One region of the Xenorhabdus sp. TS4 genome, then DNA from elsewhere that is predicted to be linked to it. Evidence: riboswitches for the same ligand, from Rfam matches in the RefSeq annotation. Region 1 holds a riboswitch; the other holds the start of a gene.
The links. A riboswitch is a leader RNA that binds a small molecule or an ion and turns the genes downstream of it on or off. The one in region 1 is predicted to bind molybdenum cofactor.
Positions count from the first base shown of each region.

Region 2: linked by a shared signal. The riboswitch ahead of moaA (GTP 3',8-cyclase MoaA) and the one ahead of moaA (GTP 3',8-cyclase MoaA) in region 1 are both predicted to bind molybdenum cofactor.

Region 1 covers NZ_NKHQ01000011.1:107,398-116,196, forward strand. The annotation lists gene yvcK (uridine diphosphate-N-acetylglucosamine-binding protein YvcK) at 47-955, opposite strand; molybdenum cofactor riboswitch at 1,181-1,337, shown strand; gene moaA (GTP 3',8-cyclase MoaA) at 1,324-2,307, shown strand; gene moaC (cyclic pyranopterin monophosphate synthase MoaC) at 2,356-2,835, shown strand; gene moaD (molybdopterin synthase sulfur carrier subunit) at 2,832-3,077, shown strand; gene moaE (molybdopterin synthase catalytic subunit MoaE) at 3,080-3,532, shown strand; gene Xets_RS28180 (Bax inhibitor-1/YccA family protein) at 3,720-4,430, shown strand; gene Xets_RS28185 (ABC transporter permease) at 4,526-5,632, opposite strand; gene Xets_RS28190 (ABC transporter permease) at 5,646-6,806, opposite strand; gene Xets_RS28195 (ATP-binding cassette domain-containing protein) at 6,803-8,539, opposite strand; gene hlyD (secretion protein HlyD) at 8,548-8,799, opposite strand, start outside.
Region 2 covers NZ_NKHQ01000003.1:27,738-36,536, reverse strand. The annotation lists gene yvcK (uridine diphosphate-N-acetylglucosamine-binding protein YvcK) at 1-593, opposite strand, end outside; molybdenum cofactor riboswitch at 819-975, shown strand; gene moaA (GTP 3',8-cyclase MoaA) at 962-1,945, shown strand; gene moaC (cyclic pyranopterin monophosphate synthase MoaC) at 1,994-2,473, shown strand; gene moaD (molybdopterin synthase sulfur carrier subunit) at 2,470-2,715, shown strand; gene moaE (molybdopterin synthase catalytic subunit MoaE) at 2,718-3,170, shown strand; gene Xets_RS02210 (Bax inhibitor-1/YccA family protein) at 3,358-4,068, shown strand; gene Xets_RS02205 (ABC transporter permease) at 4,164-5,270, opposite strand; gene Xets_RS02200 (ABC transporter permease) at 5,284-6,444, opposite strand; gene Xets_RS02195 (ATP-binding cassette domain-containing protein) at 6,441-8,177, opposite strand; gene hlyD (secretion protein HlyD) at 8,186-8,799, opposite strand, start outside.

The DNA of each region.
Region 1 (8,799 bases):
GACAAACCCCATTATTTTAAATAGAGTTTGTCAGTGGATTGAAATGCTAACCCAATTTTTGCAGAGTATGCTCAATTGCCTGGCGCAATAATTCACGATCGTGACGGTAAGGGATATCCTGCGCTTCCAAAACCTGTTGTGTCACAATGCGGTCACTGAAAGGGCTGATATCGGTACGCGGGCCGACAATCAGCGCATTAATCATCTTGCGACCAATCTTATTCTCCATGATGGTAAGTTTATCTTTTAATGATAGATTGGCAGCAGCGTGACTAAGTTCTTTCCCTAAGTTACCGATATAAATCATGTTTGCATTACTGCGTCGTAAGGATTGTGTTAAATCCTCCAATAGCAACAACGGCATTAGGCTGGTGAAAAAGCTGCCTGGGCCGATCAAAATCAAATCTGCTTGCTCAATAGCATCCAGTGCTTCTTTAGTGGCATTGACGTGAGGGTAAAGCAATAGTTCTTGTGGTACACAATTAAGTTGATCGATATTCACTTCACCATACACAGTATTGCCTTGCTCATCGACAGCCATTAAATCAACCGGTTGTTCTGACATAGGAATCAACTGTGCATTGACTTTCAGTAAATTGCGGAGCAGGTTAATTGCCTCAAGAGGACGGACACTTAAATGATCAAGGGCTTTCAACATTAAGTTGCCTAAATTATGTCCAGATAATTCGCCATTGCCACTGAACCGATATTCAAACATGGCAGAAGCAATGGTCGGTTCCGTGATTAACTGATTCAGACAATTGCGCATATCTCCCCATGCAATCCCGCCTTCCGAGCGCCGTATTCTACCAGTTGAACCCCCATTATCCGTTGTCGTTACAATTCCTGTCAGGCGTGCTCCGAGAGAAGAAAGGGAAGACATAACGCGTCCGAGTCCATGACCGCCGCCGAGGGCGACAACGCGATCCAAATCAGCTAATGTGCGATTTCGCATAGGATTCCTGTTATTGGCTAAACATAGGGGCTTTAATAAATCTCGTGTAATTTATCACAAAATATGATGCTTCCAGAAATTGATGCGATGCTATGCGATCATTGCGAATAGATAGCCTGGAAACACTGTAGGGCGCTGATGTTATCGCGTTTAGTTAACTCGTTGTATAATAAGGTATATATCGGATCAGGAATTAGCTTTTTATTTTAGGTTCATATAAAATTTAACTGATATTAACCCCTAGCCTCTGTGTCTAAGTCGCTGTTCTATCAAATGGATATCACATTGATATGATGCTCTGGCCGTGGCTCCTGAGTCACCAGGATGCAAGGTAGAAATGCCAGCATCTCCCGTACTTGGAAGGTGTTATTGTGGAACAACTCGTAGATGCATTCTCGCGCAAGTTCTATTACTTGAGATTGTCTATTACCGATGTGTGTAACTTCCGTTGCACATATTGCCTGCCTGATGGATACCGGCCTCATGGCCATAAATCATTCCTTTCCCTGCCAGAAATTCGTCGGGTTAGCCGGGCATTTGCTGAACTTGGCACAGAAAAAATTCGTTTAACTGGAGGAGAACCAACCATGCGCCGTGATTTCTGCGACATCATCGCTGCGGTTCATGAAAATCCACAAATCAAAAAAATTGCTGTCACAACGAATGGTTACCGTATGGAGCGGGATGTTTCTCAATGGAAATTGGCTGGCCTGACAGTGATTAATGTGAGTGTTGATAGTTTGGATCCCCGCCAATTTTACGCTATTACCGGACAAGATAAATTTTTCCAGATTATGCGTGGCATTGACGCGGCTTTTGAGGCGGGGTTCAACACAGTGAAAGTCAATGTCGTGTTGATGAAGAATGTGAATGATACCAACCTGCCAGCCTTTCTTGATTGGATTAAACATCGTCCTATCCAGTTGCGTTTTATTGAATTGATGGAAACGGGGGAAGGTCGTGCCATTTTTTATCGTCATCATCTTTCTGGAGAAGTGATCCGCCGCAAACTGCTACAACAGGGATGGCAACAACAGCAACGTGCGCGAAGTGATGGGCCGGCGCAAGTTTTTCGTCATCCCGATTCTCAGGGAGAAATTGGCCTTATCATGCCGTATGAAAAAGACTTTTGCCAAAGCTGCAACCGTCTGAGGGTATCAGCAATTGGCAATCTGCATTTGTGCTTATTTGGTGAACAGGGTATTCCATTGCGTGATTTATTGTCTGATAACGTATCGCTTGATGCCCTGAAACTACGTATTCAAGGTGGGTTGCACCATAAGCGTGAAACTCACTTTTTACATCAAGGAGACAGCGGGATCACTCCTAATCTTTCTTTTATTGGCGGTTAGCCTGTATTTTTCGGAAGCCGTTTTAGGTGCTATTTTTAGGAATGTAAAATGTCTCAATTAACCCATATCAATACTTCGGGTGAAGCTCATATGGTAGATATTTCTACCAAATCAGAAACTGTGCGTGAAGCACGGGCAGAAGCATTTGTTGAAATGCAGGCTGAAACCTTGGCCATGATTATTGCTGGTGATCACCACAAAGGAGATGTTTTTGCTACTGCTCGTATTGCAGGTATTCAGGCGGCGAAACGGACGTGGGAATTGATCCCGCTGTGCCATCCTCTGTTGCTTAGTAAAGTGGAAGTCCGGCTGGAAGCGCAAACAGAACACAATCGTGTCAGAATCGAATCCTGTTGCCGCTTGGCAGGGAAAACAGGTGTGGAAATGGAAGCTTTGACGGCGGTATCTGTGGCTGCTTTGACAATTTATGACATGTGCAAAGCGGTACAAAAAGATATGGTCATCGGGCCTGTGCGTTTGTTGGAAAAAAGTGGTGGCAAATCAGAAAATTTTAAGGTGGGGGTATGATAAAGGTACTATTTTTTGCTCAAGTTCGCGAGCTGGTAGGAACGGATTCACTTGAACTACCTAATGATTACCCAACTGTAGCGCATCTTCGTCATGCACTGACTGAAAAGGGAGAACGATGGGCACTGGCATTGGAAGAAGGCAAAGTGTTGTCTGCTGTCAATCAATCTTTTGTCCACGCTGAACATGCTCTGAATAATGATGATGAAGTGGCTTTTTTCCCACCTGTTACGGGGGGATAAAAATGGAAAATACGCGGATCAGTATCCAACAGGAGACATTTGGTGTTGGTGAAGAGTATCAATGGCTCTCGCAATGTGATGAAGATGGTGCTGTTGTGACTTTTACCGGAAAAGTTCGTAACCATAACTTAGGAGACACCATTAAGACACTAACACTGGAGCATTATGCTGGCATGACAGAAAAGATGTTGCAGAAAATTGTTGATGAAGCCCGCCAACGTTGGTCGTTGCAACGGGTCAGCATTATTCATCGCATTGGTGAATTGTACCCTGGAGATGAGATCGTATTTGTTGGTGTCACCAGCTCTCACCGCAATATGGCTTTTATGGCGGCTGAATTCATTATGGATTATCTGAAAACTAAGGCTCCATTCTGGAAAAAAGAATCACTTGCGGAGGGAGAGCGCTGGGTAGAGGCGAGGCAGAGTGACTGGGATGCGGTAAGTCGCTGGTAAAACAGCTTTTGGGGGTTCGTTCTGCGGACTATCTCGGAAACTGGACAAATAAATAATATGTCACTGAAATTGCCATTAATTGGCGGATGGTTTTATTAATGTTCTATGCTAATGTATAACTTTTGAATAGATTGTTTATTTTTAAACATTCTTAATCCTTAAACATTGTCATGAAAAGGTAATCATCATGGATCGATATCAACGTTCTAATGATTCGATTGTCCAGAAAACTGGTTCTGGTATACAAACTTACATGGCACAAGTCTACGGTTGGATGACTTGTGGCTTGTTGTTAACTGCATTTGTTGCATGGTATGTGGCAAATACCCCTGAAATTTTATACGCCATTTTCAGTAGCTCTATTGTTTTTTATGGCTTAATCATCGCACAGCTTGCGTTAGTATTTGTGCTGTCTGGTTTGGTTCATAAAATGAGTGGGGCAATGGCGACAGGGCTGTTTATGCTGTACTCTATGCTAACGGGTTTGACACTTTCCAGTATCTTTGTGGTTTATACCAGTAGTTCTATCGCCAGCACATTTGTTGTTTCAGCGGGTATGTTCGGTGCATTGAGTATCTATGGTTATACCACCAAACGTAGTTTGAGTGGTCTGGGTAGCTTCCTGTTTATGGGGCTAATTGGTATTGTTCTGGCTTCTTTGCTAAATATCTGGCTGAAAAGCCCAGCGTTGATGTGGGCAATCACCTATATTGGTGTTGTAATTTTTGCTGGCTTGACGGCATACGATACCCAAAAACTGAAAGAAATGGGTGAACAATTGGATGTTAACGATAAAGAAAACCTGCGCAAGTATTCAATTACTGGTGCACTGACTCTGTATCTGGACTTCATTAACCTGTTCTTGATGCTGTTGCGTATTTTGGGTGATCGTCGATAGTCACTGATATATTGAATTATTTTTTGATATAAAAACCCTGCCTTGTCAGGGTTTTTTAAAAGGTCATTTAATCTTTCGAATCTGCTTTAAATTTATCAGGCAATCTTACTTCGAAACAGCCGATAAGCGATCCCCCCAGTTGTTGCAGTAATCACCAATAAAGGCCATAAGTTTGGCCAAATAACGGATAAATCAGCCCCTTTCAAATAAATCTGCTTGGTAATATCTGTAAAATGCCGGATTGGGTTAATCCAGGTGATGTTTTGTAACCAAACGGGCATATTCTCGACCGGAGAGATATAACCAGAAAGCAAAATAGCGGGCATCATAAACACAAATACACCAATAAATGCTTGTTGCTGGGTGGAACAGACAGCAGAAATCAGCAAACCGAAACCCACCAGGGATAAGCCATAAATCAACATACAGCCATAAAATAGCAGCAATGAACCCGCGAAAGGAATTTGATAGAACAGTGTTCCAATCAGCAAAACAATGTTTGCTTGCATCGTTGCCACAACCAATGCCGGAATGGCTTTGCCAAGGAAAATTTGCCAGGTTGCCAGTGGAGAGACCAGCAACTGATCCAGCGTTCCTTGTTCCCGCTCACGGGCGACTGACAATGCTGTGACAATGAGAACACCAATCGTAGTAATCATGGCAACCAGCGACGGTACGACGAACCACTTGTAATCCAAATTGGCGTTATACCAGTTACGCACAATGAGTTCACTATTATTGAAATTAGGGGCATTTCCCAACAGTTGTTTTTGGTAATCCATCACAATCTGCTGGATATAGTTGGCTGCAATTTGGGCACTGTTTGAATTACGCCCATCCAACAAAACTTGAATTGATGTCGGGTTATGGTTGGCGAGATCAGCACTGAAATTTTGTGGAAAGCGCACCAGCAATAATGCCTTGCGGTTATCCAGAGTAGGGCGGATCTCTTGCGAACTAGTTAGCAAAATAACATCAGGAAATGCTTTTGATTTTGCCAACCGTTGGGTCAATTCAATTGATGCATGTCCTTTATCCTCATTATAAATAGCAATGGTGGCATTTTTGACTTCCAGCGTTGCGGCCCACGGAAACAGGATCATTTGTATAATCACAGTTAAAATCAAAATGTTCCGTGTTTGCGGTTCTCTCAGAAGAGACTGTAACTCTTTCATGATGAGTGTATACAGACGATAAAACATGCTCTTTCCTTATTTACTCCAGATGCCGACGGGTTTTCCACGCGGTCAGGCCGATAAAGACAATGGAACTGGCAATTAGCAGGAGCAGGTTTGTCATCAACACAGTACCAATGTTCCCAGCCAGAAAGAGCGTCTGTAGGCTGCTGACAAAGTAACGAGCCGGTATGACATAAGTCGAAGCCTGAATAAGTACGGGCATACTGTCTATCTCGAAAACAAAACCAGACAACATAATGGCAGGCAAGAAAGCTGCATTGAGAGAAATCATCGCCGCATTGAACTGATTACGTGTTAGGGTGGAAATTAGTAACCCCATACCCAGGGCAGTAGCGAGATAAAGGCTGGAGACTAATGCTAATATCCAGAGTGAGCCGCGATAGGGAACTCCCAGTACAAACACTGTGAATAACATGCAAAGTACCATGACAAAAGACCCCAGCATTTGATAGGGTAATAATTTAGCGAGCAACAATTCGGTGCGGGTAACTTGGGTCGAAAGTAGTGCTTCCATGGTTCCGCGTTCCCATTCACGGGCGACGACGAGCGAGGTAAGAATTGCGCCTACCACGGTCATAATAATTGAAACAGCACCAGGAATAAGGAAATGCTGGCTAATGGCGGCGGGATTAAACCAATAGCGGATTTGTGTATCAATCAAGGGAGTCGTTGCAACCCCACGATTTTGCCCTCGCTGTTGTAACCAGATTTGCCAGATACCTTTGGTATAGCCCTGCACAAAATTGGCGGTATTAGGTTCACTGCCATCGGTAATAACCTGGATGGGGGCATGGCCGTCTGCGCGGGCAAGCTGGGCATCAAAATTGACAGGGATGACGATAATGCCCCGAATTTGGTTTTCCTGCATTTTTTTGATTAAGAGCTGGCGATTGTCGCTGATGGTGGCATCAATATAGGGCGATCCTGTAAATACATGCACCAATTCTCTGGCGTCCTCGCTCTGCTGTTCCATTAGAATACCAAGGCGAAGCTTGCTGGAGTCCAGGTTAATGCCGTAACCAAAAATAAAGAGCAACATCAAAGGGATAACTACCGCAATCAAAGCACTGCTGGGATCACGGACAATTTGCTTAGTCTCCTTGATACAGAGTGCTTTCAATCGACGCCATGAGAAACTGACCGCTTGTTGGGATGTTATATGTTCAGGATGACTCATTGCGGCTCCTTATCGTAGTTCAACACGAGATCGATAAAAGCATCTTCCATGGAAGGGTTAGGGAGCTTATCCGTGGTAACCAGTTGTTTCAGTTCATCGGGCGTTCCGGCTGCAATCAATTTGCCTCTAAATACCAGCCCGATACGATCACAATATTCGGCTTCATCCATAAAGTGGGTTGTGACCATCACAGTTACCCCTTTGTCTACCATGCCATTGATATGTAACCAAAATTCTCGACGGGTCAGCGGGTCCACACCCGAAGTGGGTTCATCCAAAAACAGAATATCAGGTTCGTGCATCAATGCGCAGGAAAGGGCAAGTCGTTGCTTAAACCCGAGCGGAAGGCTATCAGTCTTTTGATGTAAGATTGGCCTAAGATTGAACGCTCGGATCATATCAGACATCTTTTCTTGTTGATGGCGACCTTTCAAGCCGTAAACACCGGAGAAAAACTTAAGATTCTGCTCAACAGTCAGGTTGCCATAAAGTGAAAATTTTTGGGCCATATAGCCAAGGTGTTGGCGGGCTTTGCCTGAACCGGTTTTTAAATCCATATCCAGAACCAGCGCTTTGCCTGAAGTGGGGATCATTAAACCACACATCATTTTGAAGGTAGTCGATTTTCCGGCTCCATTTGGCCCCAATAGGCCGAATATTTCCCCTCGTTTCACCTGAAAATCGACTTGGTCAGTGGCAGCAAAATCGCCAAATTTTTTAGTCAGGCTACGGGCTTCTATCACGGTTTCCGTTGGGTTTGGTGGGATTTGAGGCATTATTTCTGCCAATTCGGAACGATGGGATGGGCCACCACCCAATAAGTCGATAAATGCATCTTCGAAACGTGGTTCGGCCTCGAAGAGATTGGCTTCAGGCAACCCTATTTGTTGGAGTAATGCATTTTTATCCGCTTCTTCTTTTAAGATCAGACGAACATATTTTCCCTGAATTACACCATCAGTCACTTGGGGCAAGGTGAGGGCATGTTGCAACATTTTGCGCCGCGCATCTTGTTTGACATCAAGCAAAAAAGATCGACCCGCAATATTTTGGGTTAATTCTTGTGGCTGGCCGCGATAGAGCAGCTTACCTTGGTTCATAAGCAAAACATCACGACATAATTCGGCTTCATCCAAATAAGAGGTGCTCCATAAGATCAACATGCCGTCAGAAGCGAGTTCATGAACCATTTGCCATAACTCACGGCGGGCGATGGGATCAACGCCTACACCAGGTTCATCCAGTAGCAAAACTTTCGGGCTACCTAATAAAGTGCAAGCAAGCCCCAGTTTTTGTTTCATGCCACCGGACAATTTCCCGGCTAACCGTCCGGTAAAATGGGTTAAATCCGTGAAGGTGAGTAATTTCTGAAAGGTAGTTTTGCACTCTGCGCCCAGTACACCACGCAAATCGGCATATAAAGTGAGATTTTCCATTACGGTTAAATCTTCATACAAGCCAAATTTCTGCGGCATGTAACCGAGGTCAGAACGTACTTGAACACTGTCCTTGATGGGATCAAGTCCCATAATTTCAATATTGCCGCTATCAGGCTTCAATAATCCGGCTAACATTCTTATCAGCGTGGTTTTTCCAGCACCATCTGGACCGACAAGACCCGTCACTGATCCACCCTGAATTTCTGCTTGTAGATGGGATACAGCAGGAACGTCTAATCCTGGAAAAGTTTTCTCCACACCGTTCAGTTTTATCGTATAAGCTGAACTGGTCATGTTATCGCCTACTTATTTGTTTCAGTAAAATTTATTTCAGCAAAACGCAAGGTAACAGGCATTCCTTGTTTCAGTCCCTTATCGGGATTAAGGACAATGATGCGCAGGCGATAAACTAAGTCTGTTCTTAAATCAGGTGTTTCGACATTTTTGGGAGTAAATTCGGCAGTGGGAGAAACAAAACCGATTTTGCCATGATAGGGCTGGTTTTTCCGCCCATCGGTATAAATCAAAACTTCCCGTCCAGCGGTAGCCTGATT
Region 2 (8,799 bases), on a different contig from region 1:
ATTAGGCTGGTGAAAAAGCTGCCTGGGCCGATCAAAATCAAATCTGCTTGCTCAATAGCATCCAGTGCTTCTTTAGTGGCATTGACGTGAGGGTAAAGCAATAGTTCTTGTGGTACACAATTAAGTTGATCGATATTCACTTCACCATACACAGTATTGCCTTGCTCATCGACAGCCATTAAATCAACCGGTTGTTCTGACATAGGAATCAACTGTGCATTGACTTTCAGTAAATTGCGGAGCAGGTTAATTGCCTCAAGAGGACGGACACTTAAATGATCAAGGGCTTTCAACATTAAGTTGCCTAAATTATGTCCAGATAATTCGCCATTGCCACTGAACCGATATTCAAACATGGCAGAAGCAATGGTCGGTTCCGTGATTAACTGATTCAGACAATTGCGCATATCTCCCCATGCAATCCCGCCTTCCGAGCGCCGTATTCTACCAGTTGAACCCCCATTATCCGTTGTCGTTACAATTCCTGTCAGGCGTGCTCCGAGAGAAGAAAGGGAAGACATAACGCGTCCGAGTCCATGACCGCCGCCGAGGGCGACAACGCGATCCAAATCAGCTAATGTGCGATTTCGCATAGGATTCCTGTTATTGGCTAAACATAGGGGCTTTAATAAATCTCGTGTAATTTATCACAAAATATGATGCTTCCAGAAATTGATGCGATGCTATGCGATCATTGCGAATAGATAGCCTGGAAACACTGTAGGGCGCTGATGTTATCGCGTTTAGTTAACTCGTTGTATAATAAGGTATATATCGGATCAGGAATTAGCTTTTTATTTTAGGTTCATATAAAATTTAACTGATATTAACCCCTAGCCTCTGTGTCTAAGTCGCTGTTCTATCAAATGGATATCACATTGATATGATGCTCTGGCCGTGGCTCCTGAGTCACCAGGATGCAAGGTAGAAATGCCAGCATCTCCCGTACTTGGAAGGTGTTATTGTGGAACAACTCGTAGATGCATTCTCGCGCAAGTTCTATTACTTGAGATTGTCTATTACCGATGTGTGTAACTTCCGTTGCACATATTGCCTGCCTGATGGATACCGGCCTCATGGCCATAAATCATTCCTTTCCCTGCCAGAAATTCGTCGGGTTAGCCGGGCATTTGCTGAACTTGGCACAGAAAAAATTCGTTTAACTGGAGGAGAACCAACCATGCGCCGTGATTTCTGCGACATCATCGCTGCGGTTCATGAAAATCCACAAATCAAAAAAATTGCTGTCACAACGAATGGTTACCGTATGGAGCGGGATGTTTCTCAATGGAAATTGGCTGGCCTGACAGTGATTAATGTGAGTGTTGATAGTTTGGATCCCCGCCAATTTTACGCTATTACCGGACAAGATAAATTTTTCCAGATTATGCGTGGCATTGACGCGGCTTTTGAGGCGGGGTTCAACACAGTGAAAGTCAATGTCGTGTTGATGAAGAATGTGAATGATACCAACCTGCCAGCCTTTCTTGATTGGATTAAACATCGTCCTATCCAGTTGCGTTTTATTGAATTGATGGAAACGGGGGAAGGTCGTGCCATTTTTTATCGTCATCATCTTTCTGGAGAAGTGATCCGCCGCAAACTGCTACAACAGGGATGGCAACAACAGCAACGTGCGCGAAGTGATGGGCCGGCGCAAGTTTTTCGTCATCCCGATTCTCAGGGAGAAATTGGCCTTATCATGCCGTATGAAAAAGACTTTTGCCAAAGCTGCAACCGTCTGAGGGTATCAGCAATTGGCAATCTGCATTTGTGCTTATTTGGTGAACAGGGTATTCCATTGCGTGATTTATTGTCTGATAACGTATCGCTTGATGCCCTGAAACTACGTATTCAAGGTGGGTTGCACCATAAGCGTGAAACTCACTTTTTACATCAAGGAGACAGCGGGATCACTCCTAATCTTTCTTTTATTGGCGGTTAGCCTGTATTTTTCGGAAGCCGTTTTAGGTGCTATTTTTAGGAATGTAAAATGTCTCAATTAACCCATATCAATACTTCGGGTGAAGCTCATATGGTAGATATTTCTACCAAATCAGAAACTGTGCGTGAAGCACGGGCAGAAGCATTTGTTGAAATGCAGGCTGAAACCTTGGCCATGATTATTGCTGGTGATCACCACAAAGGAGATGTTTTTGCTACTGCTCGTATTGCAGGTATTCAGGCGGCGAAACGGACGTGGGAATTGATCCCGCTGTGCCATCCTCTGTTGCTTAGTAAAGTGGAAGTCCGGCTGGAAGCGCAAACAGAACACAATCGTGTCAGAATCGAATCCTGTTGCCGCTTGGCAGGGAAAACAGGTGTGGAAATGGAAGCTTTGACGGCGGTATCTGTGGCTGCTTTGACAATTTATGACATGTGCAAAGCGGTACAAAAAGATATGGTCATCGGGCCTGTGCGTTTGTTGGAAAAAAGTGGTGGCAAATCAGAAAATTTTAAGGTGGGGGTATGATAAAGGTACTATTTTTTGCTCAAGTTCGCGAGCTGGTAGGAACGGATTCACTTGAACTACCTAATGATTACCCAACTGTAGCGCATCTTCGTCATGCACTGACTGAAAAGGGAGAACGATGGGCACTGGCATTGGAAGAAGGCAAAGTGTTGTCTGCTGTCAATCAATCTTTTGTCCACGCTGAACATGCTCTGAATAATGATGATGAAGTGGCTTTTTTCCCACCTGTTACGGGGGGATAAAAATGGAAAATACGCGGATCAGTATCCAACAGGAGACATTTGGTGTTGGTGAAGAGTATCAATGGCTCTCGCAATGTGATGAAGATGGTGCTGTTGTGACTTTTACCGGAAAAGTTCGTAACCATAACTTAGGAGACACCATTAAGACACTAACACTGGAGCATTATGCTGGCATGACAGAAAAGATGTTGCAGAAAATTGTTGATGAAGCCCGCCAACGTTGGTCGTTGCAACGGGTCAGCATTATTCATCGCATTGGTGAATTGTACCCTGGAGATGAGATCGTATTTGTTGGTGTCACCAGCTCTCACCGCAATATGGCTTTTATGGCGGCTGAATTCATTATGGATTATCTGAAAACTAAGGCTCCATTCTGGAAAAAAGAATCACTTGCGGAGGGAGAGCGCTGGGTAGAGGCGAGGCAGAGTGACTGGGATGCGGTAAGTCGCTGGTAAAACAGCTTTTGGGGGTTCGTTCTGCGGACTATCTCGGAAACTGGACAAATAAATAATATGTCACTGAAATTGCCATTAATTGGCGGATGGTTTTATTAATGTTCTATGCTAATGTATAACTTTTGAATAGATTGTTTATTTTTAAACATTCTTAATCCTTAAACATTGTCATGAAAAGGTAATCATCATGGATCGATATCAACGTTCTAATGATTCGATTGTCCAGAAAACTGGTTCTGGTATACAAACTTACATGGCACAAGTCTACGGTTGGATGACTTGTGGCTTGTTGTTAACTGCATTTGTTGCATGGTATGTGGCAAATACCCCTGAAATTTTATACGCCATTTTCAGTAGCTCTATTGTTTTTTATGGCTTAATCATCGCACAGCTTGCGTTAGTATTTGTGCTGTCTGGTTTGGTTCATAAAATGAGTGGGGCAATGGCGACAGGGCTGTTTATGCTGTACTCTATGCTAACGGGTTTGACACTTTCCAGTATCTTTGTGGTTTATACCAGTAGTTCTATCGCCAGCACATTTGTTGTTTCAGCGGGTATGTTCGGTGCATTGAGTATCTATGGTTATACCACCAAACGTAGTTTGAGTGGTCTGGGTAGCTTCCTGTTTATGGGGCTAATTGGTATTGTTCTGGCTTCTTTGCTAAATATCTGGCTGAAAAGCCCAGCGTTGATGTGGGCAATCACCTATATTGGTGTTGTAATTTTTGCTGGCTTGACGGCATACGATACCCAAAAACTGAAAGAAATGGGTGAACAATTGGATGTTAACGATAAAGAAAACCTGCGCAAGTATTCAATTACTGGTGCACTGACTCTGTATCTGGACTTCATTAACCTGTTCTTGATGCTGTTGCGTATTTTGGGTGATCGTCGATAGTCACTGATATATTGAATTATTTTTTGATATAAAAACCCTGCCTTGTCAGGGTTTTTTAAAAGGTCATTTAATCTTTCGAATCTGCTTTAAATTTATCAGGCAATCTTACTTCGAAACAGCCGATAAGCGATCCCCCCAGTTGTTGCAGTAATCACCAATAAAGGCCATAAGTTTGGCCAAATAACGGATAAATCAGCCCCTTTCAAATAAATCTGCTTGGTAATATCTGTAAAATGCCGGATTGGGTTAATCCAGGTGATGTTTTGTAACCAAACGGGCATATTCTCGACCGGAGAGATATAACCAGAAAGCAAAATAGCGGGCATCATAAACACAAATACACCAATAAATGCTTGTTGCTGGGTGGAACAGACAGCAGAAATCAGCAAACCGAAACCCACCAGGGATAAGCCATAAATCAACATACAGCCATAAAATAGCAGCAATGAACCCGCGAAAGGAATTTGATAGAACAGTGTTCCAATCAGCAAAACAATGTTTGCTTGCATCGTTGCCACAACCAATGCCGGAATGGCTTTGCCAAGGAAAATTTGCCAGGTTGCCAGTGGAGAGACCAGCAACTGATCCAGCGTTCCTTGTTCCCGCTCACGGGCGACTGACAATGCTGTGACAATGAGAACACCAATCGTAGTAATCATGGCAACCAGCGACGGTACGACGAACCACTTGTAATCCAAATTGGCGTTATACCAGTTACGCACAATGAGTTCACTATTATTGAAATTAGGGGCATTTCCCAACAGTTGTTTTTGGTAATCCATCACAATCTGCTGGATATAGTTGGCTGCAATTTGGGCACTGTTTGAATTACGCCCATCCAACAAAACTTGAATTGATGTCGGGTTATGGTTGGCGAGATCAGCACTGAAATTTTGTGGAAAGCGCACCAGCAATAATGCCTTGCGGTTATCCAGAGTAGGGCGGATCTCTTGCGAACTAGTTAGCAAAATAACATCAGGAAATGCTTTTGATTTTGCCAACCGTTGGGTCAATTCAATTGATGCATGTCCTTTATCCTCATTATAAATAGCAATGGTGGCATTTTTGACTTCCAGCGTTGCGGCCCACGGAAACAGGATCATTTGTATAATCACAGTTAAAATCAAAATGTTCCGTGTTTGCGGTTCTCTCAGAAGAGACTGTAACTCTTTCATGATGAGTGTATACAGACGATAAAACATGCTCTTTCCTTATTTACTCCAGATGCCGACGGGTTTTCCACGCGGTCAGGCCGATAAAGACAATGGAACTGGCAATTAGCAGGAGCAGGTTTGTCATCAACACAGTACCAATGTTCCCAGCCAGAAAGAGCGTCTGTAGGCTGCTGACAAAGTAACGAGCCGGTATGACATAAGTCGAAGCCTGAATAAGTACGGGCATACTGTCTATCTCGAAAACAAAACCAGACAACATAATGGCAGGCAAGAAAGCTGCATTGAGAGAAATCATCGCCGCATTGAACTGATTACGTGTTAGGGTGGAAATTAGTAACCCCATACCCAGGGCAGTAGCGAGATAAAGGCTGGAGACTAATGCTAATATCCAGAGTGAGCCGCGATAGGGAACTCCCAGTACAAACACTGTGAATAACATGCAAAGTACCATGACAAAAGACCCCAGCATTTGATAGGGTAATAATTTAGCGAGCAACAATTCGGTGCGGGTAACTTGGGTCGAAAGTAGTGCTTCCATGGTTCCGCGTTCCCATTCACGGGCGACGACGAGCGAGGTAAGAATTGCGCCTACCACGGTCATAATAATTGAAACAGCACCAGGAATAAGGAAATGCTGGCTAATGGCGGCGGGATTAAACCAATAGCGGATTTGTGTATCAATCAAGGGAGTCGTTGCAACCCCACGATTTTGCCCTCGCTGTTGTAACCAGATTTGCCAGATACCTTTGGTATAGCCCTGCACAAAATTGGCGGTATTAGGTTCACTGCCATCGGTAATAACCTGGATGGGGGCATGGCCGTCTGCGCGGGCAAGCTGGGCATCAAAATTGACAGGGATGACGATAATGCCCCGAATTTGGTTTTCCTGCATTTTTTTGATTAAGAGCTGGCGATTGTCGCTGATGGTGGCATCAATATAGGGCGATCCTGTAAATACATGCACCAATTCTCTGGCGTCCTCGCTCTGCTGTTCCATTAGAATACCAAGGCGAAGCTTGCTGGAGTCCAGGTTAATGCCGTAACCAAAAATAAAGAGCAACATCAAAGGGATAACTACCGCAATCAAAGCACTGCTGGGATCACGGACAATTTGCTTAGTCTCCTTGATACAGAGTGCTTTCAATCGACGCCATGAGAAACTGACCGCTTGTTGGGATGTTATATGTTCAGGATGACTCATTGCGGCTCCTTATCGTAGTTCAACACGAGATCGATAAAAGCATCTTCCATGGAAGGGTTAGGGAGCTTATCCGTGGTAACCAGTTGTTTCAGTTCATCGGGCGTTCCGGCTGCAATCAATTTGCCTCTAAATACCAGCCCGATACGATCACAATATTCGGCTTCATCCATAAAGTGGGTTGTGACCATCACAGTTACCCCTTTGTCTACCATGCCATTGATATGTAACCAAAATTCTCGACGGGTCAGCGGGTCCACACCCGAAGTGGGTTCATCCAAAAACAGAATATCAGGTTCGTGCATCAATGCGCAGGAAAGGGCAAGTCGTTGCTTAAACCCGAGCGGAAGGCTATCAGTCTTTTGATGTAAGATTGGCCTAAGATTGAACGCTCGGATCATATCAGACATCTTTTCTTGTTGATGGCGACCTTTCAAGCCGTAAACACCGGAGAAAAACTTAAGATTCTGCTCAACAGTCAGGTTGCCATAAAGTGAAAATTTTTGGGCCATATAGCCAAGGTGTTGGCGGGCTTTGCCTGAACCGGTTTTTAAATCCATATCCAGAACCAGCGCTTTGCCTGAAGTGGGGATCATTAAACCACACATCATTTTGAAGGTAGTCGATTTTCCGGCTCCATTTGGCCCCAATAGGCCGAATATTTCCCCTCGTTTCACCTGAAAATCGACTTGGTCAGTGGCAGCAAAATCGCCAAATTTTTTAGTCAGGCTACGGGCTTCTATCACGGTTTCCGTTGGGTTTGGTGGGATTTGAGGCATTATTTCTGCCAATTCGGAACGATGGGATGGGCCACCACCCAATAAGTCGATAAATGCATCTTCGAAACGTGGTTCGGCCTCGAAGAGATTGGCTTCAGGCAACCCTATTTGTTGGAGTAATGCATTTTTATCCGCTTCTTCTTTTAAGATCAGACGAACATATTTTCCCTGAATTACACCATCAGTCACTTGGGGCAAGGTGAGGGCATGTTGCAACATTTTGCGCCGCGCATCTTGTTTGACATCAAGCAAAAAAGATCGACCCGCAATATTTTGGGTTAATTCTTGTGGCTGGCCGCGATAGAGCAGCTTACCTTGGTTCATAAGCAAAACATCACGACATAATTCGGCTTCATCCAAATAAGAGGTGCTCCATAAGATCAACATGCCGTCAGAAGCGAGTTCATGAACCATTTGCCATAACTCACGGCGGGCGATGGGATCAACGCCTACACCAGGTTCATCCAGTAGCAAAACTTTCGGGCTACCTAATAAAGTGCAAGCAAGCCCCAGTTTTTGTTTCATGCCACCGGACAATTTCCCGGCTAACCGTCCGGTAAAATGGGTTAAATCCGTGAAGGTGAGTAATTTCTGAAAGGTAGTTTTGCACTCTGCGCCCAGTACACCACGCAAATCGGCATATAAAGTGAGATTTTCCATTACGGTTAAATCTTCATACAAGCCAAATTTCTGCGGCATGTAACCGAGGTCAGAACGTACTTGAACACTGTCCTTGATGGGATCAAGTCCCATAATTTCAATATTGCCGCTATCAGGCTTCAATAATCCGGCTAACATTCTTATCAGCGTGGTTTTTCCAGCACCATCTGGACCGACAAGACCCGTCACTGATCCACCCTGAATTTCTGCTTGTAGATGGGATACAGCAGGAACGTCTAATCCTGGAAAAGTTTTCTCCACACCGTTCAGTTTTATCGTATAAGCTGAACTGGTCATGTTATCGCCTACTTATTTGTTTCAGTAAAATTTATTTCAGCAAAACGCAAGGTAACAGGCATTCCTTGTTTCAGTCCCTTATCGGGATTAAGGACAATGATGCGCAGGCGATAAACTAAGTCTGTTCTTAAATCAGGTGTTTCGACATTTTTGGGAGTAAATTCGGCAGTGGGAGAAACAAAACCGATTTTGCCATGATAGGGCTGGTTTTTCCGCCCATCGGTATAAATCAAAACTTCCCGTCCAGCGGTAGCCTGATTGAGATGAGGTTCATCAATATATGCCCTGATCCAAACGGGATTGGTGAGGGACAGGGTAAAAACCGTGTTGCCCGCCGCCAGCATGGTGCCTGGTTCAATGGCTCTGGTTAGGATCATCCCTGCCGATGGAGAAGTGAGTTGAGTATCTTTCAGGTTGAGTTCCGCCTGTGCTACGGTTGCTTCTGCCTGAGTAAGTTGGGCTTTTGCTGCCGCAATTTCTTCTATGCGATAACCCGTCTCGAACTGACGCAATTTATCTTTTGCCGCCTGGTAAGCTGCCAGTGCTTGATTGCGTCCAGTTCTGGCATTTTCCAGATCATTATCTGAGATGGTTTTGCTTTGCCACAAGCCTTGTTGGCGTT